DNA from 2 places in the Actinomadura sediminis genome. Region 2 is predicted to be linked to the other one. Evidence: riboswitches for the same ligand, from Rfam matches in the RefSeq annotation. Region 2 holds a riboswitch; the other holds the start of a gene.
The links. Region 2 has a riboswitch for cobalamin ahead of ACFQ11_RS32385 (CbtB domain-containing protein). Riboswitches for the same ligand answer to the same signal wherever they lie in the genome.
Positions count from the first base shown of each region.

Region 1: it holds a riboswitch for cobalamin, as region 2 does, so the genes downstream of both, ACFQ11_RS14365 (ABC transporter substrate-binding protein) here and ACFQ11_RS32385 (CbtB domain-containing protein) in region 2, are expected to answer to the same signal.

Region 1 is NZ_JBHTJA010000022.1:58,654-73,599, reverse strand. It holds gene katG (catalase/peroxidase HPI) at 1-1,154, shown strand, start outside; gene ACFQ11_RS14390 (Fur family transcriptional regulator) at 1,195-1,623, opposite strand; gene ACFQ11_RS14385 (glycerophosphodiester phosphodiesterase family protein) at 1,730-2,794, opposite strand; gene ACFQ11_RS14380 (hypothetical protein) at 3,098-4,120, shown strand; gene ACFQ11_RS14375 (ABC transporter ATP-binding protein) at 4,163-4,948, opposite strand; gene ACFQ11_RS14370 (FecCD family ABC transporter permease) at 4,945-6,003, opposite strand; gene ACFQ11_RS14365 (ABC transporter substrate-binding protein) at 6,000-7,007, opposite strand; cobalamin riboswitch at 7,045-7,247, opposite strand; gene ACFQ11_RS14360 (dihydrofolate reductase family protein) at 7,391-7,921, shown strand; gene ACFQ11_RS14355 (hypothetical protein) at 8,197-8,838, shown strand; gene ACFQ11_RS14350 (DUF6644 family protein) at 8,835-9,320, shown strand; gene ACFQ11_RS14345 (helix-turn-helix domain-containing protein) at 9,539-9,922, shown strand; gene ACFQ11_RS14340 (ClpP family protease) at 9,947-10,549, opposite strand; gene ACFQ11_RS14335 (ClpP family protease) at 10,546-11,169, opposite strand; gene ACFQ11_RS14330 (NBR1-Ig-like domain-containing protein) at 11,483-12,538, shown strand; gene ACFQ11_RS14325 (SpoIID/LytB domain-containing protein) at 12,548-13,492, opposite strand; gene ACFQ11_RS14320 (peptidase inhibitor family I36 protein) at 13,521-14,408, opposite strand; gene ACFQ11_RS14315 (peptidoglycan-binding domain-containing protein) at 14,478-14,946, opposite strand, start outside.
Region 2 is NZ_JBHTJA010000116.1:2,539-17,484, forward strand. It holds gene ACFQ11_RS32325 (RNA polymerase sigma factor) at 1-435, opposite strand, end outside; tRNA gene ACFQ11_RS32330 (tRNA-Glu) at 582-654, opposite strand; tRNA gene ACFQ11_RS32335 (tRNA-Glu) at 702-774, opposite strand; tRNA gene ACFQ11_RS32340 (tRNA-Gln) at 797-868, opposite strand; gene ACFQ11_RS32345 (fumarylacetoacetate hydrolase family protein) at 1,051-1,815, opposite strand; gene ACFQ11_RS32350 (cellulose binding domain-containing protein) at 1,838-2,803, opposite strand; gene ACFQ11_RS32355 (hypothetical protein) at 2,879-3,259, opposite strand; gene ACFQ11_RS32360 (antibiotic biosynthesis monooxygenase family protein) at 3,597-3,950, shown strand; gene ACFQ11_RS32365 (GNAT family N-acetyltransferase) at 3,996-4,277, opposite strand; gene cimA (citramalate synthase) at 4,333-5,910, opposite strand; gene ACFQ11_RS32375 (branched-chain amino acid aminotransferase) at 6,225-7,352, opposite strand; gene ACFQ11_RS32380 (3-isopropylmalate dehydrogenase) at 7,523-8,578, opposite strand; cobalamin riboswitch at 8,709-8,830, shown strand; gene ACFQ11_RS32385 (CbtB domain-containing protein) at 8,884-9,114, shown strand; gene ACFQ11_RS32390 (CbtA family protein) at 9,125-9,850, shown strand; gene ACFQ11_RS32395 ((2Fe-2S)-binding protein) at 9,825-10,550, opposite strand; gene serA (phosphoglycerate dehydrogenase) at 11,108-12,697, opposite strand; gene ACFQ11_RS32405 (thymidylate synthase family protein) at 12,903-13,601, opposite strand; gene ACFQ11_RS32410 (DUF2079 domain-containing protein) at 13,878-14,946, opposite strand, start outside.

The DNA of each region.
Region 1 (14,946 bases), on a different contig from region 2:
GCGCCAACACGGTGCCCGACCCGGAGGACGGCACGCTGAACCGCCAGCCGATGATGCTGACGACCGACCTGTCGCTGCGCTTCGACCCGATCTACGAGCCGATCTCGCGGCGCTTCAAGGACAACCCGGACGAGTTCGCGGACGCCTTCGCCCGCGCCTGGTTCAAGCTGACGCACCGCGACATGGGGCCGGTCGTCCGCTACCTCGGCCCCGAGGTGCCGACCGAGGAGCTCGTCTGGCAGGACCCGGTCCCGGCGGTGGACCACGAGCTCGTCGGCCCCGAGGACGTCGCCGCCCTCAAGGCCCGGGTGCTCGACTCGGGCCTGTCGGTCTCGGAGCTGGTCTCCACCGCGTGGGCGTCGGCGGCGTCGTTCCGCGGCACCGACAAGCGCGGCGGCGCCAACGGCGCCCGCATCCGGCTCGAGCCGCAGCGGAACTGGGAGGTCAACGACCCCGAGCGGCTCGCGACCGTCCTGCGCAGGCTGGAGGAGGTCCAGGAGGCGTTCAACGCCGAGCAGACGGGCGGCAAGCGGATCTCGCTCGCCGACCTCATCGTGCTCGGCGGGTGCGCCGCCGTCGAGAAGGCCGCGAAGGACGCCGGCCACGACATCGAGGTGCCGTTCACCCCGGGCCGCACGGACGCGTCGCAGGAACAGACCGACGTGGAGTCGTTCGAGGTGATGGAGCCCATGCACGACGGGTTCCGCAACTTCCTCAAGAAGGGCCACGAGCTGCCGGGCGAGTTCCTGCTGATCGACCGGGCGAACCTGCTGACCCTGAGCGCCCCCGAGATGACCGTCCTCCTCGGCGGCCTGCGCGTCCTCGAGGCGAACCACGGTCAGACGTCCCTGGGCGTCCTCACCGACACCCCCGGGAAGCTGACCAACGACTTCTTCGTCAACCTGCTCGACATGGGCACGGTGTGGAAGCCGGTGGACGAGAACTCGGAGACCTTCGAGGGCCGCGACGCGTCCGGCGAGGTGCGCTGGACGGGCAGCCGCGCCGACCTCGTGTTCGGCTCGAACTCCGAACTCCGCGCGGTCGCGGAGGTCTACGCCAGCGACGACGCGAAGGAGAAGTTCGTCCAGGACTTCGTCGCCGCGTGGGACAAGGTCATGAACCTCGACCGGTACGACCTGGCCGCGCTCGCCTGACCGACCGTTCCGGGCCGGCCCGCGCGGGCCGGCCCGGCCGTCAGGCGGCCCGGCACCTGGGGCACAGCCCCCAGAACGTCACGTCGGCCTCGTCGACCAGGTATCCCGAGTCGTCGACCGGGTCCAGGCACGGCGGGTGCCCGACGGCGCAGTCGACGTCCTTGACCGCGCCGCACCGGCGGCACACCAGGTGGTGGTGGTTGTCGCCGACGCGCCCCTCGAACCGCGCCGGGCTCCCGGCGGGCTCGATGCGCCGCACGAGACCCGCCGCGGTCAGCGCGTGCAGGGCCTCGTACACCGCCTGCAGGCTGATGTGGCCCACACGGTCGCGGACCCCCGACGCGATCGCCTCGACACCGAGGTGGTCGCCGGCCCGGACGGTCTCGAGCAGCGCCACGCGCGCCGCCGTCACCCGCAGGCCGGCACCGCGCAGCTCCTGGGCGGCGTTCGGGGTCTGGGATGCGGTCATGGCGCCAACCTAACTTCACAAATGCGAACGGTTCAAGACAACGAATGATGCGGGCCGGGCACGGCCAGCAGCAAACTACCCGCTCGCGTCAACCGCCGAGGACGCCCTACCGGGGGTGCGGCCCGCGCGCCTCGTACCGCTTCGGCAGCCTGAACCCGCGGTCGTCCATCACCGCGCGGAGCAGGTCGGGCCGGTCGGTGATGATCCCGTCCACGCCGTCGTCGATCAGCTTGTCCATCGTGGCCGGGTCGTTGACCGTCCAGGGCACCACCTTCAACCCCAGCCGGTGCGCCCGCCGCACCATGTCCGCGGTGACGTAGGGCCGGTAGCCGGGGTCGGTGACCTTGCCGTTCTGCGGGAAGCCGTGCACCGGCGAGAACGCGGACGCGCCGAACGACTTCACCGCCTTCAGCGGGTCGCCGCCGAAGTCGTCGATGTCGATGCCGCCGAGCCACGGCGACCGTCCCGGCCGCCCGGTCTGCAGGAAGTCGTAGTTGGTGAGCGCCACCAGCTCCAGCCGCGGCTCCACCTCCCGCATCCGCATCAGCGCGCCCCAGTCGAAGCTCTGGATCGTCACCTGCCGCAGCATCCGCGCCCTGCGCACCTCGTGCGCCGTGATCCGGACGAACTGCTCGCGCGGCGCCGTCTCGTGCGGCGCCCCCGCCTCGACCTTCGTCTCGATGTTGAGCTTCACCCCGTAGGCCCGGTACCGGTGCACGAGGTCGAACACCTCGCTCAGCAGCGGCATCCGCGCCCCCGGAACGGGCCGCTGGCCGGGGTGCTCCGGCAGCGTCAGCGACCCGCAGTCCAGCGTCCGCACCTGCCGCAGCGTCAGGTCCTTGACGTACTTGCCGACGTACGGGTACTCGGGGTCGCCGGGGAACGCGGGGCCGGTGTCCCGGCACTTGTGCGCGGCGACCCGCCGGTCGTGGGTGACGACCGCGCGCCGGTCCGCGGTGATCTGCACGTCCAGTTCCAGCGTGCTCACGCCGAGCTCCAGCGCGTTCGCGAACGCCGCCGTCGTGCTCTCCGCCACGAGCCCGAGGCCGCCCCGGTGCGCCTGCAGGTCGAACCTCGTCCCGCGCCGTTCCCCGGCCTCGGCCGGGACCGCGATACCGCCCGCGAGCACGGCCGCCGCGCATCCCGCCGCGGCCTTCCGCCACATCCTCATCTGCGCTCCTCCTTCCGCCCCGGCACCGCGCCGAGGCGGCCACCACCCTCGACGCCGGCCGCAGCGCCCGCCCGTGCACCGGGTGACGCCCGCGTGATCACCGCCTGAACAGCCGCCCACCTCGAGCGCCGTGCGCGGCCCGCGGCGGCGACCGGCACAATGTGCGGGGTGTCCTGCTCGTGCCGCGGCGCCGCCCACCGGCGCCGACCGGGGTGAAAGGGCGCAGGAAGCCACTCGTCGTCACCGTGGGCGTGAACATGAACTTTGAGACGCATGAACTCTGAGACGCAAGGAGCTCCGGCCGTGCCCGGGAGGCTCCTGAACATCCGCTCCCGGCTCCCCAAGACGCCGGATCGGCCTCCGGCGTCCGTCTTCGTCCTCGGCACCCTGTTCTCGGGGTCGACGCTGATCGGACGCGACGTGACGACCCGGATCAAGAAGGCCCACTACGTGGGCGAGCTGAACAACTTCACCCAGCTCCCCGGGTTCAGCCATCAGGACGCCGGGACGATCTGCGGCCCCTGCTCCCTGCTCGGCCGGGAGTGCGGCCACTTCACCGACGCGCTCCGCGAGCGGGTGACCTACGACGACATCCTCGGCATGCACGAGGAGTTCGCGCGGTCGCTGGGCGCCTCGGCGATCCTCGACGGCAGCAAGTACGTCGCCTGGCTCCGGCGGGCCGTCGAGCAGAAGCGGGCCGACCCGGCGACCCGGAACCCGATCAGCGTGATCCTCACCGCGCGGAACCCGATCGCCTTCGCGATCAGCCACCGCAACCGGACGGGCGAACCGCTGTGGCAGGGGGCGGGCATCTGGCGGAACACCTACGTCGACGCGCTCCGGACGGTGAACACGCACGGGCTCCCGCACATGGTGGTGCGCTACGAGGGCTACATGGCGCGCCCGGAACGCCACCTCGAACGCCTGGCCGCCTTCCTCCACCTGCCGCTGCGGGACAAGCCGGACAACAGCCGGATCCACGACGCCGGGGGCAACTGGAGCTCCTTCGTGCCGTACGTCGGCAAGGAGCAGCTCGACGAGCACATCGGACGGCTCGACGGGCCCGCGCGGGCCGAGGCGGAGAAGTTCGTGGAGAAGGCGCGGCCCTACTGGAACAACGAGAAGCCCAAGGCGGACACCCGCTGGCACCGCAGCCTCAGCACCGGTGAGGCCAACGCCATCGTGAGCACCCCCGGGCTGGCCGACGTCGCGAGCATCGTCGGCTACAACCTCGCCGAGCTGGTCCACCGGGCCGTCGAGCCGAACCGGCCTCCGGGGAACCGCGGCGGCGGCCCCGCCGAGGGCGCACGGCCCGCCCCGGGGTGACCGGGGCGGGCCGCGCGGCCCTCCGCGTCCGGGACGTCCGGGTCACTCCGGCAGGACCGTGATCTGCGGGACGCCCGTGCGGGGATGCTCGGTGACCTCGGCGTCGACGCGGTACACGGCGGCGAGCAGGTCCGGGGTGAGCACCTCGGCGGGCGTCCCCGCGGCGACCGTCCGGCCGCCGTCCAGCACGTGCACGCGGTCACAGTACGCCGCGGCGAGGTTGAGGTCGTGCAGCGCGATGACGGCGGTGGCGCCGAGGCGGCGGACGAGCCGGAGCGCGTCGATCTGGTGCCGCAGGTCGAGGTGGTTGGTCGGCTCGTCCAGCACCAGGGTCCCGGTGCGCTGCGCGAGCGCGCGGGCGATGAGGACGCGCTGCTTCTCGCCGCCCGACAGCCGGTCGAACGGCGCGTCCGCCAGGTCCGCGGCCTCCAGCTCGGCGAGCGCGGCGAGGACGATCTCGCGGTCGGCGGCGTCGTCGCCCTGGAACGCGCGCTTGTACGGGGTGCGGCCCATGGCGACGACGTCGTACGCGGTCAGCTCGAAGTCCCCCGGGGCCTCCTGCAGGACGGCCGCGAGCCGCCGCGCGAGCCGCCGCCCGGGGACCCGCCGCACGTCGTCGCCGTCCAGCAGGACCCGTCCGGATGCCGGGCGCAGCGCACGGTAGAACGTGCGCAGCAGCGTCGACTTGCCCGCGCCGTTCGGCCCGATGAGACCGACGACCTGGGACGGCGCCGCGACCAGGGACACGCGGTCGACCAGCGTCCGGCCGCCGAGCACGACCGACACCGCCTCGGCCTCGAGCGTCCCGGGCGCGCCCCTCGCGGTCACCGGGCCGCCTTCCGCCGCATCAGGTACAGGAACACCGGGCCGCCGACGAGGGCGGTGAGGATGCCGACGGGGATCTCCTCCGGGCTGACCAGGGTCCGCGCGGCCAGGTCGGCGGCGATCAGGAAGGACGCGCCGAGCAGCGCGACGACCGGGAGCGCGCGGCGGTGGTCGGCGCCGACCAGCAGCCGGACCGCGTGCGGCATGATCAGCCCGACGAACCCGATCGCGCCGCTGACCGCGACGATCGTCCCGATCATCAGTGCGACCAGCACGAACAGCGCGGCGCGGAACCGGTGCACGTCCATGCCGAGCGCCGTCGCGGCCTCCTCCCCGGCCAGCAGCAGGTTCAGCGGGCGGGACAGCCCGAGCAGGATCGCGGTCCCGGCCAGCACGGCGGCCGCCGGGATCCACAGCACCGTCCAGGTGGTGCCGCCCAGCCCCCCGAGCATCCAGCGCAGCGCCGACTCGGCGCCGTGCGGGTCGTCCGAGGTGATGACGAGGTAACTCGCGACGGCCGACAGCACCTCGGCCGTCGCGACGCCCGCGAGGACGAGCCGCACGGTCGTCATCCGGCCGCCCGAGCGGGCGAGCGCGTACACCAGGACGAGGGCGAGGAGGGCGCCGCCGAACGCGGCCAGCGGCAGCGTGAACATCCCGAACCAGGACACGTGGAACACCACGACCAGCACCGCCCCGACCGACGCGCCGGACGACACCCCGAGCAGCATCGGGTCGGCGAGCGGGTTCCGGACGATCGCCTGCAGCGCCATGCCGCACACCGACAGGCCCGCGCCGACGACCCCGCACAGGACGACCCGCGGGAGCCGCACGTCGAGCACGATCGTCTCGCGGGCGGGCGTCCAGTCCGCGGCCGCCAGCGCGGGGTGGAGCCGGTGCAGGAGGACGCCCCACACGTCGCCGGGCGGGATGCCGACGGACCCGACGGCGACCCCGGCCGTCGCGGTCCCGAGCAGCAGCGCCCCGAGCAGGCCCAGGACGAGCGGGTACGGCGCGCGCACGCGGGGGAGCGCGGCCCGTCCCGCGTGTCCGGTCACGCGAAGCGGTCCGGGTGCAGCTGGCGGGCCAGCGTCTCCACCGCGTCCGCCACCCGCACCCCCGTGACCGTCGACGACAGCGGCAGCACCGCGAACCGCTCGTTCCTGATCGCGGGCACGTCCCGCAGAGCGGGGTTGTCCAGCAGGAACCTCTTCTTCTCCCGGACCGGCCGGTCGCCGTAGTCGTAGATGACGATCACTTCGGGCGCGCGTTCGGCGAACTGCTCGAACGAGACGTCCCCGTAGGCGTCGTCGAGGTCGGCGAACAGGTTGGCGCCGCCCGCGAGCCGGATGATCTCGTTGCCGATCCCGGCGCCGCCCGAGGTGAGGACGGTCCGGTCGCCGCTGTCGTACACGGCGACCTTCAGCGGGTCGGCGCCCGCCAGGGCGTCCGCGGTCCGCCGCAGCACGGCGCGCATCGACGCGATCCGCTCCTCGGCGCGGGCGGGCACCCCGAAGATCTTCGCGACGGTGCGGATCTCCTCCTCGACCGTCGCCATCGTCACCGGACCGTCCGGGCACTCCTCGATGTTGAGGTGCGTGCCGATGCCGGCGTTCCGCAGGGCCGCGCGGCTCCGCCCGTCGTTCTCGGCGAACGCGCTGGCCCAGCCGCCGTACACGAAGTCGGGCTCGGCCGCCAGCAGGACCTCGAACGACGGGTACTCGTCGGCGAGCACCTCGATCCCGCCGTACGCCTCCGCGAACTCCGGCAGGACGGCGTCGTCGGGGAACGCGGTGCCGACCATCGACCGTTCGAGGCCGAGCGCGAGCATCACCTCGGTCGCGTGCTGGTTCAGCGATACGGCGCGCCGCGGCGGGCGCTCGTAGGTGGTCGTGACGCCGCAGTTCTCGATCGTCACCGGGAAGCCGGGCGGGACGGGCCCGTCCGGTCCGTCCGCGGACGGGCCGGACCCGCCGCAGCCCGACACCAAGAGCAGCAACGCGAGCACGAACGCGGGCGCGCGTCCGCCGCGACCCCGGACCACCGGGATTCCCACGGGCATGTCAGCCTCTCCTCTCTGGGGAGATCCGCCCCAGTTCCCATGAGGAGGCGACCGCGTGAGTCTCCTGGCTCTCGGGTCGTCGCTCGCCCCGGCCTTCCCGCCCCCGGAGGGGCAGTGGCGTGTTCGGGGTCCGCTCGCCGATCACAGTGGCGGGACCGCGCCGGATTCACACCGGCTTCCTCGTTCCGCCGTCGCCTACGCGGGCCATTGTGGCACAGCAGGCAACCGCCGCCTTCATGACGAACGTCGCAGAACGTGCATTTGCGGGTGCGGCTGCATCGCGCGGGCGGCGGCGACGGGGTGCGGCGGTCCTCCGGTGGCGGCCCGATGAGTTCGGGCTCCCCGCCCGGTCGGACCTCTCGACCATGACGAAAGGAAGAACCGTGGCAAAGCTCCTGTACTCGGCGACGATGTCGCTCGACGGCTTCATCGCGGCACCGGGCGGGGACATGTCCTGGCTGACGGAGCACCTGGCCGACCCCGACCCGGCGGCCGAAGGGCTCGTCGACCGGATCGGCGCCATCATCGCCGGCAACGGCACCTTCGGCGGCGGCGACCCGAACGAGGGCACCGACAAGGAGGGCGCGTTCGGCGGGCAGTACGACGGGCCGATGTTCGTCCTGACGCACCGGCCCCCGGCCGAGCCGGTCCCGGGGATCACCTTCGTCGGCGACCTCCGCACCGCCGTCGCCGAGGCCCGGGCCGCCGCCGGCGACCGCTACGTCAACATCCTGGGCGCGAACGTCGCCCGCCAGTGCATCGAGGCCGGGATCCTCGACGAGGTGCTCGTCTTCGTCGCCCCCGTGCTCCTCGGGGACGGCGTGCGCCTCTTCGACAGCCCCGGCGGCACGCGCGTCCGGCTGGAACAGCTCGAGGACGAGCCCGCGCACTGGTACCGCGTCGTGTACCCCTGACGCCGGCCGACTCCCGGTAGAGATCGGTGCCGTCATCGTCGTGGACGAAAGGAGTCCCGGGGCGGTCATCGGGGGGTGCCGGTGGAAGCCGATCGCGAACCCGCGGTCGTACCCGAGGACGTCCGGCGGCTCGGCGTGCGTCACGGGGCCGAGGTAGCGCTCGGCACGCTCGAACAGACCGTCGCAGGGTGACGTCACCCCGAACCCTAGGGGCCTTTCGCGTTCCTTTATGTGCGCCTCAGTAGTAAGAGGGAGACTCACACGGGAGGACACGCATGATCGTCGGTTTCCTCATGTCGCACGGGATGCTCGCGCACCATGGGGGCGGCGGCAGCTACGACGCGAGCCGGCCGCTCTACCTGCGCGGGCGGGTGATCCAGGCGCGGTACGGGTTCCCCCACGCGCGGCTGCGGATCGAGGTTCCGGCGGACCTGGCCGTCCCGTCCCGGCTGCCCGGCGCCGAGCGGCTGCGCGGGCACGACGCGTGGAGCGGCCCGCCCGTCCCGGAGGGCGCGGGGCAGGTCCGCGAGCTGCTCCTGCCGCCCGACATCACCGGCACGCTGAACGACCTGTCCGGACGCCCGAACACCGGGGACGAGGTCGCGGCGATCGTCTACCGCCGGTGCGACGCCGAGGGCGACGAGTACGCGGGCGAACTGCGCGTCCAGATGATCTACACGGGCACGGGGGCCCACCGGTACCGGGGGTCGATCACCCGCATCGTGGACCGCTGCCTCGACGCCGCACGCTCCCGCTCGTCCGCGCCGGGCGCCCGGAGCACGCCGGGGCGGGCGGGCGGCCCGGCGGCGACCGGCGCGGACGACCCGCCGGTGTTCCTGCTGGGCGGGGGCGCGCTGGTGGCGGCGGGCCTGGTCGCGGGCCTGATCCGGCTCCGCACCCGCCGGGCGGGCCGATGACCCTGGACGGCGTCCTCACCTGGCTGGAGGCCACCGCCCCGGCCGCCGCCGTCCGGGACGGCCGGTGGACGTACGCGCTGACCGCGTCGGCCCACCTCGTCGGCATCGCCGCGATGTTCGGCGCCATCGCGATCTTCGATCTGCGGCTGCTGGGCGTTTCCCGGCGGCTCCCGGTCGCTGCCCTGGCCCGGCACACCCTCCCGTGGTCCCGCGCGGGGTTCGCCGTGGCCGCCGCCACCGGGCTCCTGCTGTTCTCGGCGAACGCCACGCTGGTCGCGCACAACACCGCGTTCCAGGTGAAGGTCCTGCTCATCGGCGCCGCGGGCCTGAACATCCTGCTCTTCCACACGGGCGTCTTCCGCACCGTCCGCGACTGGGACGACGGCGTCCGGCCCCCGCCGTCCGCCCGCGCCGCCGCCCTCGTCTCCCTCACCACCTGGCCGCTCGTGATCGTGTGCGGCCGCCTGATCGCCTACACCTGACCGCGGCCGCGCGGCGGAACCCCTCGTCGGCCAGGTGCCACCGCAGCCAGGCGGTGATGACGTGCTGCCCGTTGCGGGTGGCGAGGACGTGGTCGGTGCTGTCGAGGGTGATCGGGGAAATCGCCGGTGCGTCCGCCGGGCCGCCGCGTCCGTCCCCGGCCGTTCAGCGGTGGGCGGAACGCGTGGGCACGGCGGCGCCGCCGACTTACGATGTGCGCATGGCCGAGAGCACCCGATCGGACGAGACGCCGCGCGAGCCGGACTCGACGCGCCCGGCGGCGGAGCCGCTGTGGCGCGACGCGCTCGGCTCGTGCCTGCGCCGCCTGCGCCTCGAGCGCGGCGAGATCCTGGTCGAGACCGCCCGCCGCGCGGGGGTCTCGCCGCAGTACCTCTCCGAGATCGAACGCGGCGTCAAGGAGCCGTCGAGCGAGATGATCGCCGCGGTCGCGGGCGCCCTGGACACGACGCTCGCCGATCTGACGCTCGCGGTCGCGACGACCCTCCTGGCCGTCCCGGCCCGGACCGTCCCGGCGGGAACGGCGCGGGCCGGGTCCGCTCCGGCGAGCCCCACCTGCCGGGCCGCGTACGCCCTGGCCGCATAGGCGGGCCCCGGGGCCCTGGCGGGCCTACGCGGGGGCCGGCTGCCGCTCCTCGATCACGTGGTCGATGAGGCCGTACTCCAGCGCCCCCTCCGCGGTGAACACGCGGTCGCGGTCGGTGTCGGCGCGCAGCGTCGCGGTGTCCTGGCCGGTGTGCCGGGAGAGGATGTCCTCGATGTCCGCGCGCACGCGGACGACCTCGTCCGCCTGCAGGATGAGGTCCGGGATCGCGCCGCGGCCCTGCCCCATCGGCTGGTGCAGGACGACCCGGGTGTGCGGCAGCGCGGCGCGCTTGCCGGGCGTCCCCGCGGCGAGGAGCACGGCGCCGACGGCGACCGCCTGCCCCACGCACGTCGTCGCGACCTGCGGGCGGATGTAGCGCAGCGTGTCGTACACGGCGAGCATCGCGCTCGGGTCGCCGCCCTCGCAGTTGATGTAGAGCTGGATGTCGCGTTCGGGGCTGTCGGACTCCAGGTACAGCAGCTGCGCGACGAGGGCGTTCGCGACGCCCGCGTCGATGCCGGTGCCGAGGTAGATGATCCGCTCCGTGAGCAGGTGCGAGTAGACGTCCATGATCCGCTCGCCGCGGGGATGCTGCGCGATGACGTTCGGGATCGTGTAGGTGCTCATCGGACGTCTCCCTCGCGGCGGAGCCCGGCGGGCCGGCGGGCGGCGGGCGCGATCTCGTCGAAGTCGCCGACGATCGCGTCGACGAACCCGTACTCGAGCGCCTCCCGCGCCGTGTACCAGCGGTCGTGCAGCGAGTCCTCGAAGACCCGGTCGAGGGGCTGGCCGGTGTCCTCGGCGATGAGCCCGAGGACGGTGTCGCGGGTGTGGCGCAGGTCGCCGGCCTGGAGTTCGATGTCGACGGCGGCCCCGGCGATCCCGGCGGAGCCCTGGTGCATCAGCACGCGGGCGTGCGGCATCGCGCGGCGCTTGCCGCGGGTCCCGGACGACAGCAGGAACTGGCCCGCGCTGTAGGCGATGCCGAGCACCAGGGTGGACACGTCGCACGGGACGAGCCGCATGACGTCGCGGATGGCGAGCATGGACGGCACCGACCCGCCGGGGGAGTGGATCCACAGGGAGATGTCGGCCGCCGCGTCCTCCCGCGCGAGGGTGATCAGCTGCGTCGCCAGCAGCGTGCCGTTGTCGTCGTCGAGCGCGCCGTCGAGGACGAGGACGCGCTGCCGGTAGAGCTCGTTGCGTACCCGTTCGTTGAACAACGGGATTTTCTGTTCCTCGCTCATGACTTCACTGTGCGGTGCGGGAGGCACTGCCCACGGCCCGATCTGCCCACGGCGGATCTGCTCAGAGCAGCGCGGACCCGCCACCGTGCCGCTTCCCCGTTCGGTCTCAATTCCGTACCCATTCCGACATCCCTCTTCCGTTTCGGCCGACAATGCCGATCCCGGACGCCTTCCTCGCGGCACCGCCGTTGACGTGCGGGTTCTTTCGGGCCACTGATCCTTCATGTGGCCGAAACCGTTATGCCTTGTCCCGGACCCCGCCGATACGGGTTCGGGCTTGAGGGACGGCCATGGGCGCTGTTAGCTTCACCCGGTGGGCGACAAGCGTGCACAGGCGGCGATCGCGGATTTCGCGGCGGCTCTGCGAGAGTTGCGCAACTCGGTCGGTAACCCGCCTTTCCGCGAGATGTCCGGACGGTCGGGAGCCATCTCCCACACGACGCTGCACGAAGCCACGAAGGGGAACAAACTCCCGAGCTGGGGAACGACGGTCGAGTTCGTCAAGGCGTGCGGCGGCGACCCGTCCGAGTACCGGGAACGCTGGGAGAGCGCGAACCGGACGGTCCGCTCCGCGACCGCCAAGGGCGCCCCGTCCGCCCCGCCCCCCGAACCCGCGGCCGCCGCGCCAGTCCCGCCCGTCCCCGAGACCGGCGACGCCCGGGACGCCGGCGTGCCCCGGCCGGACCCGGAGAGTCCCGCGTCCGGTGAGGCCGCGGACGGCGGGGGACCGGCGGCCCCCGCGACCGGGGGCCGGGCACGGCCCCGGCCGACCCGCGCCGTGGCGGCGGCGCTCGCGACGGCGGCCGCCGGTCTCGGGTCGGCGGCCCTCATCGTGGTCGTCGTCGACCGCGACTCCGCGGCGGGCGGGAACGGCCCGAAGCCGTCCGGCGTCGTCCCCGCGAAGGCCGCGCCGGCCCCGGCCGACTGCCCGGTGCGCGCGACCAACCCGCCCCCGGCCCCGCCGGCGCACGAGGGGGACGCGGCCGCCTTCATCACCGACGTCACGCTGCCCGACTGCACGCGCGTCCCGGCGCGCGGGACGGTGACCAAGGTGTGGCGGATCAAGAACGCCGGGACCGTGCCGTGGGAGGGATATTCGCTGCGCCGCCTCGACCTCCCGCAGCGCGCCGACCAATGCCAGACCATCTCCGATGTGCCGATCGACGACACCGGCCCCGGGGAAATGGTCGACATCCGGGTGGACATCGCCACGCCGAAGAAGCCGGGTTTATGTTACGTGCGCTTCAAGATGGTGGACGCCGAGGGAAAGGTCGCGTTTCCCGGAAGCCGCCCGGTCAACTTCCAGGTCATCGTGCAGGGACCCCGGTTCCCCGCCGTGGACGACACGACGGGGAACCGGGGCCGGTGATCCTTGGGATCAGTCGAGGACGATCCCGCTGTAGTAGGACTTGAGGATTCTGGAGTGGCTCCAGCCCGCGTTGGCCTTGTCACGGGAGCCGTACTGCGACATCCAGTCCCCGTTGACCCAGGCGCCGCACGCCGTCGTCGTGGCGCAGTAGTGGGCCTGCATGATCTTCCCGCTCCGGGTCATCCGGGTGCCCCACGTCGCGTCCACCGCGGCGCTCGTCGACGCCTTCGCCGAGCCCGGCCGGTACACCTGGCTCGACGTGGTGTCGTAGACGTCGAAGCACCGGCCGTCCGACGTCTTGCGCGTCGAGTGCAGCGCCCAGTACCAGCCGAAGCTCTTGACCGCCACCGCCCCGGCCCGCAGGGACTCCTGCGGCCAGCTCGGGACCCACTCGTTGGGCAGGACGTTCTTGACGTACGTCTTGAACGGGACCCGGTCCACGCGGTTCAGCGACACCCGGTACACCAGGATGGTCGTGGGCAGTTTGCTGTGGGTGCCGTCGGTCTTGCACCCGGTCGGCGGTGTGGAGCTCAGGAACCGGTGCGAGGCGTTCTGGTTCTTCAGGGTGGCGTTCAGGTTGCCCTTGGCGCCCGGCTTGAAGTCCTGGTACGCGCCGCCGTAGTTGCTGTTGTAGTAGACGCGGACGGTCTTGCCGCTGCGGTTCCAGGCGGACGCGGCCTCGTTCTTGACGCATTCGCCCTTGCCGTTGCCCGGCCCCTTGAACTCGTAGCAGGTGGGCTGCGTGGTGCCGTAGTCGGCGATGGACCCGGTGAAGTCCGAGACGGATCCCGCGTTGCCGCTGTTGAAGTAGTAGCAGAACTCGCCGCTCTCGCACACGCCGTTGCGGCTGGCGGCCGAGGCGGTGGACGCCGGGATGAGGATCGCCCCGCCGAGGGCCGTCGCGGCGGCCGCCGCGGTCAGCCGCGGGACCAGCCGTCCGGTTCGTGTCGACACAGTCGTCTTCCTCTTCTGCCGTGTGGCGTTATCGGACGTTGTAGCCCTGCGAGCGCCAGAAGGCGTTCGGGTTCGGGTTGTCCAGCACCGGGTCGCCGACGCTCTTGGCCGCGTGCGTCCGCCTTCCGGGGCGCATCTCGACGTGGGTGTGCGCGGCCGAGCTGGACGACACCCCGCGCCACGACTCGTCCGCGATGATCTCACCGCGGCTGATCGTGTCGCCCACGCTCACCCCGGACCGCGGCGCCGTGTGCAGGTAGATGATCGACTTGTTCAGCGAGGCGTTGTAGACGGAGATCGTGGAGAGCCCGCCGCTGCCGGTGGCCCCGCGCGCGACGTAGATGACCTTGCCGCTGACGAGGGCGTGGACGTCCGAGCCGACGCCGCGGGCGAAGTCGATGCCCTCGTGCCGTCCGGGCGTGGACTCGTAGCCGTCGAACGCGGCGGTGAGCCGCCCGCCGCTCGCCTTGTACAGCGCGTACGACATGTTGGTCCGCGACGACGGCGAGAACTGGTGGGAGGCGTTCTGGTTCTTCAGGGTGGCGTTCAGGTTGCCCTTGGCGCCCGCTTTGAAGTCCTGGTACGCGCCGCCGTAGTTGCTGTTGTAGTGCACGCGGACGGTTTTGCCGCTGCGGTTCCACACGGAGGCGGCGTTGTTCTTGATGCACTGGCCCTTGCCGTTGCCCGCGCCCTTGAACTCGTAGCAGGAGGGCTGTTCGGTGCCGTAGTTGGCGATGGACCCGGTGAAGTCCGAGACGGAGCCCTGGTTGTTGCTGTTGTAGTAGTAGCAGAACTCGCCGCTCTCGCAGACGCCGTTGCGGCTCGCGGCCGAGGCGGGCGCGGCGAGGACGGACGCCGCGCTCCCGAGCGCGATCGCGGCGGTGGACACGGTGAGGATCCGGGTGAACGTGCTCATGCTGGTCTCCCTCTGTTCGCGGAATCTGGCTGTCGGGCGGGTTCGGCGGGCGGGGCCGGCGGGCGGGGGTCAGCGGCGGCGGTACTCCTCCCAGGTGCGGATGGTCACCTTCGGGCCGTCGTCCGGGCCGCGGCCGGCGAGCCCGTTCAGGCCGAGGTAGTAGTCGCCGACCTGGTGCTGGGCGCGGGTGGACAGGTCGGTGTCGTTGATGGCGACGGCGTGGACGTGCCACGGCCAGTCGCCCTGCGCGGGGCTGCGCACCCAGGCCGCGAAGCCGACCCGGCGCAGCTCGCGGGCGGCCGCGGTGCGTTCGGCGGCGTCCATCCCCGCGACCGAGATGTCGACGGCGCCGCCGCCGTCGTGCGTCCCCGCGGACGTCGGGTCGCCGCCGGGGTTGTACGACCCCTGGTCGAGGACGAACGCGCGGCCGAGCCGCCGCTCCGCCTCGAGCAGCATGCTCCGCGTGCGGGTGTTGACGACGACGCCGCGCATCGGCACCCGGTCGCCCGGCGCGATCACGCGGGTGACCCGGAAGCGT
Region 2 (14,946 bases):
GCCCTTGGACAGCGCGGCGAGCCCGCGCGCGAGGTCGGGGCCGAGCGTCTGCGCGCTCACCCGGTCGGCGACCCGGTCGGCGTGGTCGCCGGGGGCGGGCGGCTCGGCGGTGCGGGCCAGCGCCCGGTAGTGCCGCACCTCGCGGCGGCGGTGCCGGGAGATCAGGTTCGTCGCGATGCCGTAGAGCCAGGCGCGCGCCTCGGGCCGGTCCGGGTCGTAGCGGTCGCGCCGATCGAACGCGGCGAGGAAGGTCTCCGCCGCCACGTCGTCGGCGGCCGAGGCGCCCAGCCGGGCCGCCGCGTACCGGTGGATCGCGGCGTGGTACCGGTCGAAGATCTGCGCGAACCGCTCCGGTTCGGCCCGCGAGCTCGCGATGATCGACGCGTCGGTCGTCTCCGTGGGGGCCCGTTCAGATGGTGTGTCGGTCACGGTCATGCATCCGGCGCCTTTCTCGGGAGGGAATCAGCACTGATTGCCCGAACCCGCGCATGTTCTTCTCGCCGGCCGCCCGATGCCTCATCGGCCCATGAACGCAAAAAAACCGCAGACCGTGGGTCTGCGGTTTCGTGTCGCGTGGACAGTACCCCCGAGCGGATTCGAACCGCCGTTACCGCCTTGAGAGGGCGGCGTCCTAGGCCACTAGACGACGGGGGCAGGACGTGCCGTCCGCTCCCGCGCGTTGCCGAGGAGAAGCGAACGTGTACCCCCGAGCGGATTCGAACCGCCGTTACCGCCTTGAGAGGGCGGCGTCCTAGGCCACTAGACGACGGGGGCCTGTCCGCTGTCGCGGACGCAGCTGGGGTACCAGGACTCGAACCTAGACTAACTGAACCAGAATCAGTCGTGCTGCCGATTACACCATACCCCAGAGAGGTACGCGGGCTTCCTGCCGTTTCGGGCCGGTCGCTCGCGCCTCGATGAGAATACAGGAGTTGGGGACTTGGACCAAAACGATTAGCCGACGGCCGTCCGCACGCCTCCGTCGCGCGGAGTGCGCCCCCCGCGGGCCGGCGCCCGGGCCGCGCCGGGCGCCTTCCGCGTTCCGGCCGCTCAGTCGCGGGCGATGACCCGGTTGGTGAGGGTCCCCACGTTCTCGACGGTCACGGTGACCTCGTCGCCGACCTCCAGCGGGCCCACGCCCGCCGGGGTGCCGGTCAGGATGACGTCCCCCGGCAGCAGCGTCATGACCTGGCTGACGTACTCCACGAGCCTGGGGATGTCGTGGATGAGCTGCGACGTGCGGGCGCTCTGCCTGACCTCGCCGTTGACGGACGTGCTGATCGCCAGGTCCGCGGGGTCGGCCTCGGTCTCGATCCACGGGCCGAGCGGGCAGAACGTGTCGAATCCCTTCGCGCGCGTCCACTGGCCGTCCCTGGCCTGCAGGTCGCGGGCCGTGACGTCGTTCGCGCAGGTGTAGCCGAGGATCACCTCGGCGGCCCGGGACGCCGGGACCTCCCGGCACATCCGGCCGATCACCAGCGCGAGCTCGCCCTCGTGGTCGACGCGCTCGGACAGCTTCTCCGGGTAGGCGATCGCCTCGCCCGGCCCGATCACGCTGGTCGACGGCTTCGCGAAGATCAGCGGCTCGGCGGGGGCCTCCCCGCCCATCTCCTCCGCGTGCTCGGCGTAGTTCTTGCCGATCGCGATGACCTTGCTCGGCAGGATCGGGGCCAGCAGCCGGACGTCGGCGAGCGGGAAACGGTGCCCGGTGAAGGTGAGCTCTCCGAAAGGATGCGCCGCGACGGCGGCGACGGTGTTCTCCTCCACCACCCCGAAGGACATGCCCTCGTCGGTGGAGAACCTCGCGATACGCATGTTCGAGAGCCTAGTACCCCGGTCAGAGGCCGCACCCCGCGCCGTTCACGACGCATTCGGCGGGCGGCGCCGGCTCCCCCGCGGCGCCGAACCGGACCGTCACCGTGCCCATCGGCGGGACGGCCGCCGCGCCCGGCGTGTTCTCGATCACCGCCCGCTCGCCGCCCCGCACCAGCCGTCCGCCCCACGCGTTGCGGACGTCCGAACCGGGCGCCAGGAACGACAGCCGCCACGACGTCAGCGGCCGTCCGGTGCGGTTGGTCACGACGAACGAACCCTCGTAGTAGCCCGGACCGTCCTCGACGACCCGGTAGGCGACGCCGTCGCCCCGCAGCGGCGGCTCCGCTCCGGCGGCGGGCGCCTCGGGCACCGCCGTGGACGGCCCGGTCGTCGACGGCCCGGTCGTCGGCGCGGGCGCCGCACCGCCGCCCGTCCCGCCGGGGGTCCCGGCCGTGGACGTCGCCGTGGGCGTCGCTGTGGGCGTCGCCTCCGGGGCGTCGGCCGGTTCCCCGTCGCCGCCGAGGGCGAACACGGCCCCGAGCGCCACGGCGACCACGAGCACGCCGGTTCCGAGCGCGAAGGCGGGGCCGCGAACCTTCCCTCCGCGCCCGCGCACCGGCGGCGCGTGAGGCCCGGGCGGGGTCGGCGACGGGCCCGCGAGTTCGGCGGTGCCGCCCGACCGTCCGCGCCCGGCGGGCGGGGCGTGCAGCGGCGCGACCCGCACGTCCTCGGGCTCGCGCGGGCCGCGGCCGTCCGGTGCGGTGTCCCCTGGTGCGGTGTCACCCGGTGCGGGTGCGGTGGGCGCGGTGTCGCCCGGCGCGTCCGCGGGCTCTTCGCGGACGTCCGCGGGCGCGTCCGGCGGGTCGGGGTCGGTGGCGTTCGGGTCGGCGGCGTTCGAGTCCGTGCCGGGGGCGGCGAACTCGGTGGTGGCCGCGTGGTCCGGGGGCAGGTACCGGCGTTCTGGGCGCGGGGTCGGGTCGCCGCTCATCGGTCGCTCTCCCGTCGTCGGTCTCATGGAGTCCGACGGCCGGGACGGCGGCGAGGTTCGTCCCCGGCGGGCGGTTCAGCCCGTCGCGGTGGGTTCGAGCCCCCGCCGTGCCGCCTGCCGCTGGTGCCGGTTCAGCATGTCGGTGATCAGCTCGATGGCGTCCGGCGTGGTGGCGGCCTGCACCCCGCTCAGCCAGCGCGTGGCCTCCGCGAGCAGGTCCTCGGCGGACTCGTCGGACGCATCGGCGGACCGGGCGTCGGCCAGCCGGCCCAGCACGGCGCCGAGCCGCAGGGCCGCGCCGGCGTGCCCGGACTCGGCCGCCCGCCGGTACCAGCCGGCGGCCCGCTCCAGGTCGCCCTCGTGCTCGTACACCCGGCCCAGCCCGAAGGCCACGTCGACCCGTTCTCCGTCCGTCGGACGCCCGAGGTCCTCGGGGTTCCAGGGTCGGACAGGCATACGATCACTCCGGTGTTTCGGGGGCTGGGGAACGGCATGCGGGAACGCCGCGCGTGCCGCGCTCGTCCCATGGTGACCGTCCCGCCCGGAAACCGCCACCGATTTCCGCGATTCCGCGGGAACTCCTCCTGCGCCGCGCCGCCACCGGCGGAAAGACCGGCACGGGGTCCTCGGCGCCCCCGGCCCGGGCGCACGCCTCGAAGCCCACCGGCGTCGATGTCGGTGTCACTGTCGGTGTCACTGTCGGCGCGGCTCTCCTGGAGGGCGGGACGCCGTGGCCTCGGGCCGTGTAGGACGATGCAGGGAGAGCAGGCACCCGAGGCGAAGGAGACCCGCGTTGTCCGTCGTGAAGATCAACGTCCTGACCGTGAACCCGGAGATGCGCGAGGAGATCGAGCGCCGGTTCGCCGGCCGGGCCGGGCTGGTGGAGTCGGCCGAGGGGTTCGAGGGCTTCGAGCTGCTGCGTCCCGTCGAAGGCCAGGACCGGTACCTGGTGTACACGAAGTGGCGCAGTGAGGAGGACTTCAAGCGCTGGACCGAGAGCCGGCAGTTCCAGCGGGGCCACGCGGAAGCCGCGAAGGACCGCCCCGCCGGCCACGGGCACGGGCACGGCGGCCCGGCCGCGGCGGGCGCGGAACTGTGGAGCTTCGAGGTCGTCCAGAGCGCCGGACCGAAGCCCGGCGATTCCTGAACGGCCGGCGGCGTCCGTCCGGCCGGGCGGACGCCGCCGGGGTCGTCAGCGGGCCACCAGGTCCCCGTAGTCGGGGTGCTTCTCGATCCACCCCTTGACGAACGGGCAGAGCGGGACGACGCGCAGGCCCTTCGCGCGCACGTCGTCGAGCGCTCCCCTGACCAGCGCGCCGCCGACGCCCTTGCCCTTGAAGGCCGGGTCGATCTCGGTGTGCGTGAACATGACGACGCCCTCCCCCGGTTCGTACTCGGCGTACCCGGCGGAGGCGCCGTCCACGGTGGCGTCGTAGCGCTGCTCGGCGGGATTGTCGGTCACTTCGGTGCTCATGCACCGATCATGCCCACTGATCCCCCGGATACTTCGGCGCCCCTGCGGGGCCCGGTCAGCCGACCTCGTGGCCCGCGTGCAGCAGGCAGTAGGTGACGGCCTCCTCGAGGGCCTGCCAGGACGCGGCGATGACGTTGTCCTCGACGCCGACGGTGCCCCACTCGCGGGTGCCGTCGCCCGACTCGATCAGGACCCGGGTGCGGGCGTCGGTGCCGTGGGAGCCCTCCAGGATGCGGACCTTGTAGTCGACGAGCTCCAGCCGCGCCAGCTCCGGGTACAGCCGCTCGAGCGCGATGCGGAGCGCGTTGTCGAGGGCGTTGACGGGACCGTTGCCCTCGCCGGTCGCGATGATCCGCTCGCCCTTGGCGTGCAGCTTCACGGTCGCCTCGCTGACCATGGAGCCGTCCGGGCGGCGCTCCACGATCGACCGCCACGACTCGACCTCGAAGTGCCGCTGCCGGACGCCCGTCAGCTCCTCCCGCAGCAGGAGCTCGAAGGAGGCGTCGGCGGCCTCGTAGGTGTAGCCGGTCGACTCCAGTTCCTTGACCCGGTCGACGACGGCCTTGGCCTTGTCGCCGGACAGGTCGTAGCCGAGCTCGCGGCCCTTCAGCTCGACCGAGGCGCGCCCGGCCATGCTGGAGACCAGCATCCGCATGTCGTTGCCGACGGCGGCCGGGTCGATGTGCTGGTACAGGTCCGGGTCGACCTTGACGGCGGACGCGTGCAGGCCCGCCTTGTGCGCGAACGCCGACAGGCCCACGTAGGGCTGCTGCGAGCTCGGCGTCACGTTCGTGACCTCCGACACGGCGTGCGCGATCCGGGTCATCTCGGCGAGCTGGTCGTCCCGCACGAGGTTCATCCCCCGCTTGAGCTGCAGGTTCCCGACGAGGGTGAACAGGTTCGCGTTGCCGCTGCGCTCGCCGTACCCGTTGGCGCACCCCTGGACGTGCGTGGCGCCGGCCTTCACGGCGGCGAGCGAGTTCGCCACCGCGCAGCCCGAGTCGTCGTGGCAGTGGATGCCGACCCGCACGCCGAGGGACACGACGTCGTGGACGACGTCGGCGAGTTCGTCCGGCAGCATGCCGCCGTTGGTGTCGCACAGCGCGACGACGTCCGCGCCGGCCTCGGCGGCGGTGCGGACGGCCTCCAGCGCGTAGGCCCGGTTGGCCTTGTAGCCGTCGAAGAAATGCTCGGCGTCCAGGAAGACGCGTTGGCCCTCCGCACGCAGGTGGGAGACCGTGTCGCGGATCATCGCGAGGTTCTCCTCCAGGCTGGTGCGGAGGGCCAGCTCGACGTGCCTGTCGTGACTCTTGGCGACCAGGGTCACGACGGACGCGCCGGATTCGCGCAGCGCGGCGACCTGCGGGTCGTCGGCCGCCTTCACCCCGGCCCGGCGGGTCGCGCCGAACGCGGTGAGCCGCGCGTGCCTCAGGTCCAGCTCGGTCCGAGCCCGCCTGAAGAATTCGGTGTCCTTGGGGTTGGCGCCCGGCCAGCCGCCCTCGATGAAGCCGATGCCCAGGTCGTCCAGGTGCCGCGCGATGGCGAGCTTGTCGGCCACGGAGAGGTTCAGCCCCTCCTGCTGCGAGCCGTCGCGCAGCGTGGTGTCGTAGACGTGGAAAGCGTCACCTTGCATGGTTTCGGAAACCCCCAGATATGGGCGGATCGGCGCCAGGACACAAAAAAGACCCCTCACGGACGTGAGAGGTCTGCGCGCCGGCGTTGTCCCGTCAGATGCCGGCGCGCCAGCCGATAATCACGAGGCTGTGGCGCATGATGCGACCCAGTGTGCCACACCCGATCCGATGCTGAGAACGCGATCCCACATCCCGAGACGCAGGGGGACGGAGAACCGGTCTCCGTCCCCCCGCGTCACGACGCCAACAGGCGCATCTGCCAAGCCCTCACCGATGCGGCACTCGCACGCGGCGCCCGTTGAGGGAGGGCCGCCTAGCGGCCTGACGCCGAGGGCGCCGCGACGATCTCGTGGACCCAGCCGTACGGGTCGGGGCGGGTGCCGTACTGGATGCCGATGAGTTCCTCGCGGAGCCGCATCGAGATCTCGCCGGGCTCGCCGTCGCCGATCGTCCATTCGCGGTCGTGGCCCTTGACGTGCCCGACCGGGCTGATGATCGCGGCGGTGCCGCAGCCGAACACCTCGGTGATCTCGCCGGACTCGCAGCCCGCCTGCCACTCCTCGATGCTGATCTTGCCCTCTTCGGCCTGGATGCCGAGGTCGGGCGCGAGCTTGAGCATCGAGTCGCGGGTGATGCCGGCGAGGAGGGTGCCGGTCAGCGCGGGCGTCAGGATCCGGGCGTCCGAGCCGGAGCCGTAGACGAACATGAGGTTCATCGAGCCGACCTCCTCGACCCAGCGGTGCTCCACCGCGTCGAGCCAGACGACCTGGTCGCAGCCCTTCTCGACGGCCTCGGCCTGCCCGGCGAAGGACGCCGCGTAGTTGCCGCCGAACTTCGCCTCGCCGGTGCCGCCGGGGGCCGCGCGGGTGTAGTCCTGCGACAGCCACACCGAGACGGGCTTGATGCCGCGCGGGTAGTACAGCCCGGACGGCGACGCGATGACCATGAACAGGAACTCGCCGGCCGGGTTGTTGACGCCGAGCGCGCGGGTGGTGGCGAACATGAACGGGCGCAGGTAGAGGCTGTGCCCCTCGGTGTCGGGCACCCAGTCGCGGTCGGTGGCGACGAGGAGCTCGCAGGCCCGGACGAACAGGTCGTCCGGGATCTGCGGCATCGCCATCCGCTTGGCGGACCGGTTCATCCGCGCGGCGTTCATGTAGGGGCGGAACGTGACGATCGAGCCGTCCGGCTGCTTGTACGCCTTGAGGCCCTCGAAGAGCTCCTGCGCGTAGTGGAACACCTGGCACGCCGGGTCCATCGGGATCGGCCCGTACGGTTCGAGTTTCGCGTCGTACCAGCCGCGGTCCGCCGAGTAGCGGATCGTGACCATGTGGTCGGTGAAGTACCGCCCGAAGCCCGGGTCGGCCAGGACGCGTTCGCGCTCGGCGGCCGATGCCGGCCGGTCGGTGAGCGTGATCTCGAAGTCCAGGTTGCTGCTCATCGCGGTTGTCCTCTCGCGGATCGCCGGTGCGGCCCCGTCGCCGCATGGGCGTCTTAGTCCTTATTGTCGTACTTCGTGGAGGTGACTCCTCGGTAACGGCGCACACGGAAAAACCGGGCGCGCCGTACGGCACGCCCGGAGTGTCCCTGTTCCGGCGGAGAGGCGTGCCCCTAGCCGGATACTCGCTTGGCGATCGCGTCGCCGATCTGCGCGGTCGACCGGGCGCCGAGCGCGCCGCGCTCGCCCAGGTCGTCCGACACCGCCCGCTCGACCCGCCGCGCGGCGTCGCCGGCGCCGACGTGGTCGAGCAGCATCGCGACCGACAGGATCGTGGCGGTCGGGTCGGCCTTGCCCTGCCCCGCGATGTCGGGTGCGCTGCCGTGCACGGGCTCGAACATCGACGGCGCCGTCCGGTCCGGGTTGACGTTGCCGGACGCGGCGAGGCCGATGCCGCCCGCGATGGCCGCGCCGATGTCGGTGATGATGTCGCCGAACAGGTTGTCGGTGACGACGACGTCGAACCGCCGCGGATCGTTGACGAAGAACATCGTGGCCGCGTCCACGTGCGTGTACGCGGTGGTCACCTGCGGGTACTCAGCGCCGACCCGCTTCAGCGTCCGCTGGTAGAGGTCGCCGGCGAACGTCAGCACGTTGTCCTTGTGGACGAGCGTCAGGTGCCTGCGCGGACGCGACGCGGCGACCTCGAACGCGTACCGGATCACCCGCTCGACGCCGAACGCGGTGTTGACGCTCTCCTGCGTCGCGACCTCGTGCCGGGTGCCCTTGCGCAGGACGCCGCCGACGCCGGTGTACGGCCCCTCGGTGCCCTCGCGGACGACGACCATGTCGATGTCGTCCGGGGCGACGCCCGCGAGCGGGGTCGTGACGCCGGGGAACAGCTTGACGGGACGCAGGTTGACGTAGTGGTCGAGCTCGAACCGGGTCCGCAGCAGCAGCCCGCGCTCCAGCACGCCGCTCGGCACGCTCGGGTCGCCTACGGCGCCCAGCAGGATGACCTCCTGCTCGCGCAGCTCGTCGAGGACCGAGTCGGGCAGCGTCTCGCCCGTCCGGTGCCAGCGGGCGGCGCCCAGGTCGTAGGAGGTCTGCTCGAAGTTCAGGCCGCCGGACGGCGCGACCGCCTCGAGGACCTTCAGTCCTTCGGCGACCACCTCGGGGCCGATCCCGTCACCGGGGATGACGGCCAGACGGATGCTGCGGGATGCCATGCGCGCACTCTACTGCAAACGTCTCACTGCATGGGCTTCCGTCTCGCATTCCGGGCACATCGCCCCCTTGACCGACGCGGCGGCGGAGGGCACGCTCGGTACGACAACTTCACACCGAGGCGACGGTGCGCAGGAACCCGGTGCGACTCCGGGACGGTCCCGCCACTGTGACCAGGGAGCCTCCGCCATCCGGACCACGGCCGCACGGCTGGAAGGTCGGCGGAAGGCGGCGATCTGGGAGTCAGGACACTGACCCGTCGTCCTCCCATGACAGGGGGCGAGCGACCCCCGTGAGGAGACCCGCGATGGCACAGCACGCCGTCCCGTCCGCCGCGGCGCCCGACGCGCGTCCGGCGACGCCCGTCCGCGTCCCGGTCCGCGAGATCCTGCCGTGGGCGATCTTCGCATTCGTCCTGGCCGGGGTCCTGCTCTACTTCGTCGGCGCCGAACAGGGCGCGACGTCCGTCTTCGGCGGCACCTGGATCCACGAGTTCACCCACGACGGCCGGCACCTGCTCGGCTTCCCCTGCCACTGAGGCCGCCGCGATGATGAGACGACTGCTCGTCCGGGGCATGCTCGCGGGCCTCGCCGCCGCCGCGGTCGCGCTGGTGGTCGCGTGGATCTACGGGGAGCCGCGGGTCGCCGACGCCATCGCGTTCGAGGAGGCGGCGGCCCGCGCCGCCGGTGGCCACCCGCACGAGGAAGAGGTGGTGAGCCGCACCGCGCAGCGGACCGTGGGCCTGATCACCGCGGTGGGGGTGTACGGGGTCGCGGTCGGCGGCCTCTTCGCGATCGCGTTCGCGTTCGCGCAGGGGCGCCTCGGCGCGCTCGGCGCCCGCGCCACCGCCGCCGTGGTCGCGGCGGCCGGGTTCGTCGCGCTCGTGCTCGTCCCGTCCCTCAAGTACCCGGCGACGCCTCCGGCCGTCGGCGATCCCGAGACGATCGGGGGCCGTACCGCGCTGTACTTCGGGATGGCGGCGCTCGGCGTCCTGGCGACCGCGGCGGCGCTGATCGTGGGCCGCCGCCTCGTCCCGCGCCTGGGCGCCTGGAACGCGACGATCGTCACGGTGATCGGTTTCGTGGTCCTGATCGCCGTCGCGAACCGGCTCACCCCCGATCCCGACGCGCTCCCGGACGGCTTCCCCGCCACCGTGCTGTGGGACTTCCGGATCGCTTCGCTGGGGATCCAGCTCGCGCTGTGGGCGACGCTGGGCCTGCTGTTCGGCTTCCTGTCCGAGCGGGCGCTCACCCGCCGGACGGCCCCCGCCTGAGCAGGGCGCAGTCGCCGCACATGCCGCCGCCGGGCGGCACCCGGTAGTACAGGCAGCAGCTCCGCCGGACGAACCCGGCGGGGCCGAAGCCGCCGGTGCCGTCCAGCGGCGGGAGCGCCAGCAGCGCCCGGACGATCGCCGCCCGTGCGGGGTCGCGCGGGCCGACGTTCAGGCTTCCGGCGAGCGCCGACGCGGCGTTGCCCCACACGAGCCCGTCGGCGAGCCGGACGACGTCCGCCAGCGTGTCGCGGAGCGGCGCGAGGGCCCGGGCGACGACCTGGTCGTGGACGAGCCGCGCGGCGTCGTCCGTCCCGCCGGTGCGCCGCCCGCCGGGCGCGGCCAGCCACAGCGCGACGGGCGCGCCGGGCGCCCACCGCCAGTGCAGCCCCGCGAGGTCGGGGACGACGCCCCGCGCCGCCGCCGCGACCATCGGGGACCACAGCCGGGACGCGAGCCCTTGGAACAGGATGGAGGCGGCGACCCGCCGTTCGGACGTGCCGAGCCGTTCGGCGTACCGGGCGGTCAGGTCGGTGAGCCGCGCGCGGTCGGTCTCGGGGAAAGGCCGCCACGTGGGGTCGGCCTCTTCGGCCGGGTCGGTGCGGATCTCGAAGAACGGGCCGAGGCGCCCGACGTCCCGCAGGATGCCGGCGACCTCGCCCGGTTCGGCGGACTCCGCGACCACGCGGGAACTCGGCGTCATGCCCCAACCCTGCCGCGCCGCCCGCCCCCCGGCAACCGCCCGAGGCGACGCGCCTGAACGGGGCGCGACGCCGGGCGTATCGCCCGCCGGGCCCGCCGGGCCCGCGGGGCGGGCGGGAGCGGGTCAGCGGGTGGGGTGGCCGCCGTTGTCGCGGCGGTCCAGGGCGATCTGCAGGGCGCGGGCCGCCTCGTCGCGGGCGTCGTCGGCGGGCTGGGCGGCGGGCGCGGTGATGCTGTCCATGGGAGTCTCCGTATCGCTGAGCGGTTGGCGTGAGGGCCGCCGGGCGACCGTGGTTCGCACGGTCGGGCGCGGCATCGGACTCATGGCCGTGCGCTGCCTCCGCAGCGGGCCGGCCCGCCGATGATCAGGCCCCGCTGCGGCAGCGAAGGATTACCACGAAGCGCCGCATACTCCCTGCAACGGTACCCGCACCGCTGTGCGGTTGTCCCGACAGGTGACCGAAAATCTCAGTATGCGAGATGCAAAACGAGTGGACGGCGTGGGGGCGGGCGCCCGGCGCGGTGCCGGGCGCCCGCCCCCGCGGCGGTGGTCGAGCGTCAGCCGTCCAGGTCGACGCGGCGGCCCATGTCGGCGCCGACCTCGGTCTTGATGGCGTCGACGAGCTGCGACGGGATGGCGGAGTCGACGGTCAGGGCGATCAGCGCGCGACCGCCCTTGGCGTCCCGGCCGACCTGCATGCCGGCGATGTTGACCTGCGCGTCGCCGAGCAGCTTGCCGACGGCGCCGACGATGCCGGGACGGTCGACGTAGGAGAAGAACGCCATGTGCTCGGTCGGGACCAGCTCCATGTTGTAGCCGTTGATCTCGATGAGCCGCTCGGCGTGCTTGGGGCCGGTGAGGGTGCCGGACACCGACACGACCTCGCCGTCGGCCATGGTGCCGCGCACCTGGACGACGTTCCGCCAGTCGGGGCTGTCCTCGCTGGTGGTGAGGGTCACCTCGACACCGCGGTCGCGGGCCAGGAGGGGGGCGTTCACGAACGTGACGGCCTCCTCGATGACGTCCACGAAGACGCCCTTGAGCGCGGCCAGCTCGAGCACCTTGACGTCGTGCTCGGCGATCTCGCCGCGGACGACGACGTCGAGCCGGACCGGGACGCCGCCGGCGAGGGCGGTGAAGATCCGGCCGAGCTTCTCGGCGAGCGGGAGGCCGGGCTTGACGTCCTCGGCGACGGCGCCGCCCTGCACGTTGACGGCGTCCGGGACGAACTCGCCGGAGAGCGCGAGCTTCACCGAGCGGGCGACCTGCGTGCCCGCCTTCTCCTGCGCCTCGTGGGTGCTGGCGCCGAGGTGCGGGGTGACCACGACGTTGTCGTGGTGGAACAGCGGGCTGTCGGTGCAGGGCTCGCTGCTGAACACGTCGAGGCCGGCGGCGGCGACGCGGCCGTCCTTGATCGCCAGTTCGAGGGCCTCCTCGTCGACGATCCCGCCGCGGGCGGCGTTGACGATCCGGACGCTCGGCTTGACCCGGTGCAGCTCGCGGTCGCCGATGAGCCCGAGGGTCTCGGGGGTCTTCGGCAGGTGCACGGTGATGAAGTCGCTCTCGGCGAGCAGCTCGTCGAGCGTGACGAGCTTGACGCCGAGCTGCGCGGCGCGGGCCGCCTGCACGTAGGGGTCGAACGCGATCACGTTCATGTCGAACGCGGCGAGGCGCTGGGCGACGAGCACGCCGATGCGGCCGAGGCCGAGGACGCCGACGGTCTTGCCCTGGAGCTCGACGCCGGTGTACTTGGACCGCTTCCACTCGCCCTGCTTGAGCGCGGCGTGGCCCTGTGGCACGTTCCGGGCGGTGGCCAGCAGCAGCGCGATGGCGTGCTCGGCGGCGGTGACGATGTTGGAGGTCGGCGCGTTCACCACCATGACGCCGGCCTTGGTGGCGGCCTCGACGTCGACGTTGTCGAGGCCGACGCCGGCGCGGGCGACGACGCGCAGCCTCGCGGCGTGCCGGAACACCTCCGCGGTGACCTTGGTGGCGCTGCGGACGATCAGCGCGTCGACGTCGGCCACCGCGGGCAGCAGCCGCTCGCGGTCGCTTCCGTCGACGTGGCGGACCTCGAAGTCGGATTCCAGCACGGCGATGCCGGCGGGAGAGAGTTCTTCTGCGACGAGGACGACGGGCTTGCTCAAGGAAACGGTCCTTCGAAAGATGGATGTTCGGGTCGTGTGCAGCTGAAGTCGCGAGTCACCTCGTCGTGCGCTCGCCCCGTCGGCGAGTCTATCCCTCGCCGCGTCCGCTCATCGCGCACGGGGAAACACCCACCGGTAACTCACCTTTGTCCGGGTCTGTCAAGGGCGGGTCGGTGATGTGCGGGTCGGGCCGCGTCCGGACGGGTCACGCCGCGTTGGACTCGGGCTGGGCGGCGAGGATGCCCGCGACGCGGTCGGCGTCCGCCACGTGGAGGTGGGGGACGTCGACGAAGACGCGGAGCGGCCCGGACGGCAGGCCGAGGCGGTCGGCGACGTGGACCTGGACCTCGCGCAGCGGGAGGTAGGCGAGGTAGGCGCGGTGGACGTTCTGGGCGCGGAACATCGCCGTCGTGATCAGCCGGTAGCCGCGGATGCGGAAGGCGAGCACGGTCGGGGCGGGCACGGTCGAAGCGGGCACAGTCGGGGCGGGCACGGTCGGGGCGGGCGGGGCGCCGGCGGGCTCGCCGGGCGTCGTGAGCGGGATCCAGGCGCTGGTGGTCCAGGGGCGGGAGCGCAGGAGGTCGACGACCCAGCGGACCTGCTCGGCGTCCGGGCGGGCCCCGCCGGACGCGCCGTCCGCCGGGCCGTCGGGGCGGGTGCGGCCCCCGGCGGGGCGGCCGGGGCCGGCGAGACCGGCGCGGTCGCCGTGCTCGCGCAGGATGGGGTCGTCGCGGCTGACCGAGGCGATCTCGAACAGCAGCGGCGGGCCCTCGATGACGGGGCCGCGGTCGGCCATGCCGGCCTCACCGGCGGACCAGACGTGCCGCAGGCCGGCGATCCACGCCCGCCCGCAGGTTTCGAAGCGCCGGACGTCCGCGGCCGGCGCGTCCTGACCGTTCGACATATTCCACCCCGCGCCACGCTGCTCCCGGGCCGGGAAATTCCACTCCGCGGCAGCGGCGCGCGGTGGGCGAATTCCGCGCCTGCCCCGGACCGTCGCCGGCCTCGCTCCGTACTTCGCCCGTGCCGTCGCTCCGGCGGCGTGACCGGCGGTTTCGCGGACTGCGCCGCCCGCGCCGGACGCGGCCGTCACGACTTTCTTCAAGTATCAGTCATTCCTGGCGAAAATGATAGGTCGATGTACCTTTCCGAGACCTTCACGGTCATTCTGACCGGAAGATCATCCGGATGTATTGGACGGGCGTCCAAAATTCCCGGTGGGCGGGTAGCCGGGATGGTGCAGGACGACGTAGCCCTCCCGCCGGAACACCTCCCGGTACCCGAGGTGGAGCAGCCCCTCCACGCGGACGCGCTGGTCGTGCACGGAACGGAACGGGAACGTCAGGCGCTCGACGTCGGCGACGACCCACGGCGCGCTGCGGGGCCAGCGGTCCAGCAGCAGGACGCGCGCGCGGGCGCTGAGGGCCGGGCCGATGTTGTTGGCCGCCTCGACGAGGGCGCCGGACGGGACGTGCGCCGCCGCGGCCGCGGCGGCCTGCGCGCGCGCGTTGCGCCGGTAGAGGGACGGGTCCGCGAGATCGCCGAACGCGAAGAACGGGACGGTGACGGCCGCGGCGACCAGCAGGGCGGCGGCGGGAAGGGCGCGCGGTCCGCGGCGGGCCGCGCGGAGGCGGCGGCGGAGCCGCACCGCCCCGTCCACGGCCGCCAGGACGAGGATCGCGATGACGAACGCGTTGTAGTGGTACCGCGCCTGCCACCAGTTCTCGAACCCGGTCGCCAGCATCCGCTCGGCGAGCAGCGGCACCGCGGCGAGCGTGAGCGGCGACGCCAGCGGGAGCAGCAGCAGCGGCGCGGCGAGCAGCAGCAGGGTGAGCAGCTTGGCCGGCGGATCGCCCAGCAGCGCGACGGCGTCCCAGGGGTGGGTCGCCGCGTGCGCGGCGGCGCTCGGCAGGTCGGGGCCGAGCGCGCCGTACGCCCAGTAGTAGTCGTCGTCCCCGCCGAACGCCGGGATGAGGAACCGCGAGGCGCCCCAGGTGGCGACGAGGCCGACGGCGATGTGGGCGGCGCCGGAGCGGCGCTCGCCGGGCAGGGTGAGCAGGTAGAGGCCGAACCCGGCGAGCAGGAGGCCCATGTCCTCCTTGACCAGCAGCAGGAGCGCCGCGACGGCCGCCGCCTGCCCGCGCCGTCCCGCGTCGTGCCGCTCGACGAGCAGCGCCGAGAGCAGCGGGACGAACGCGACCTCGTGGAAGTCGAACGCGAGCGCCTCGGCGACCGGCCACGACAGCGCG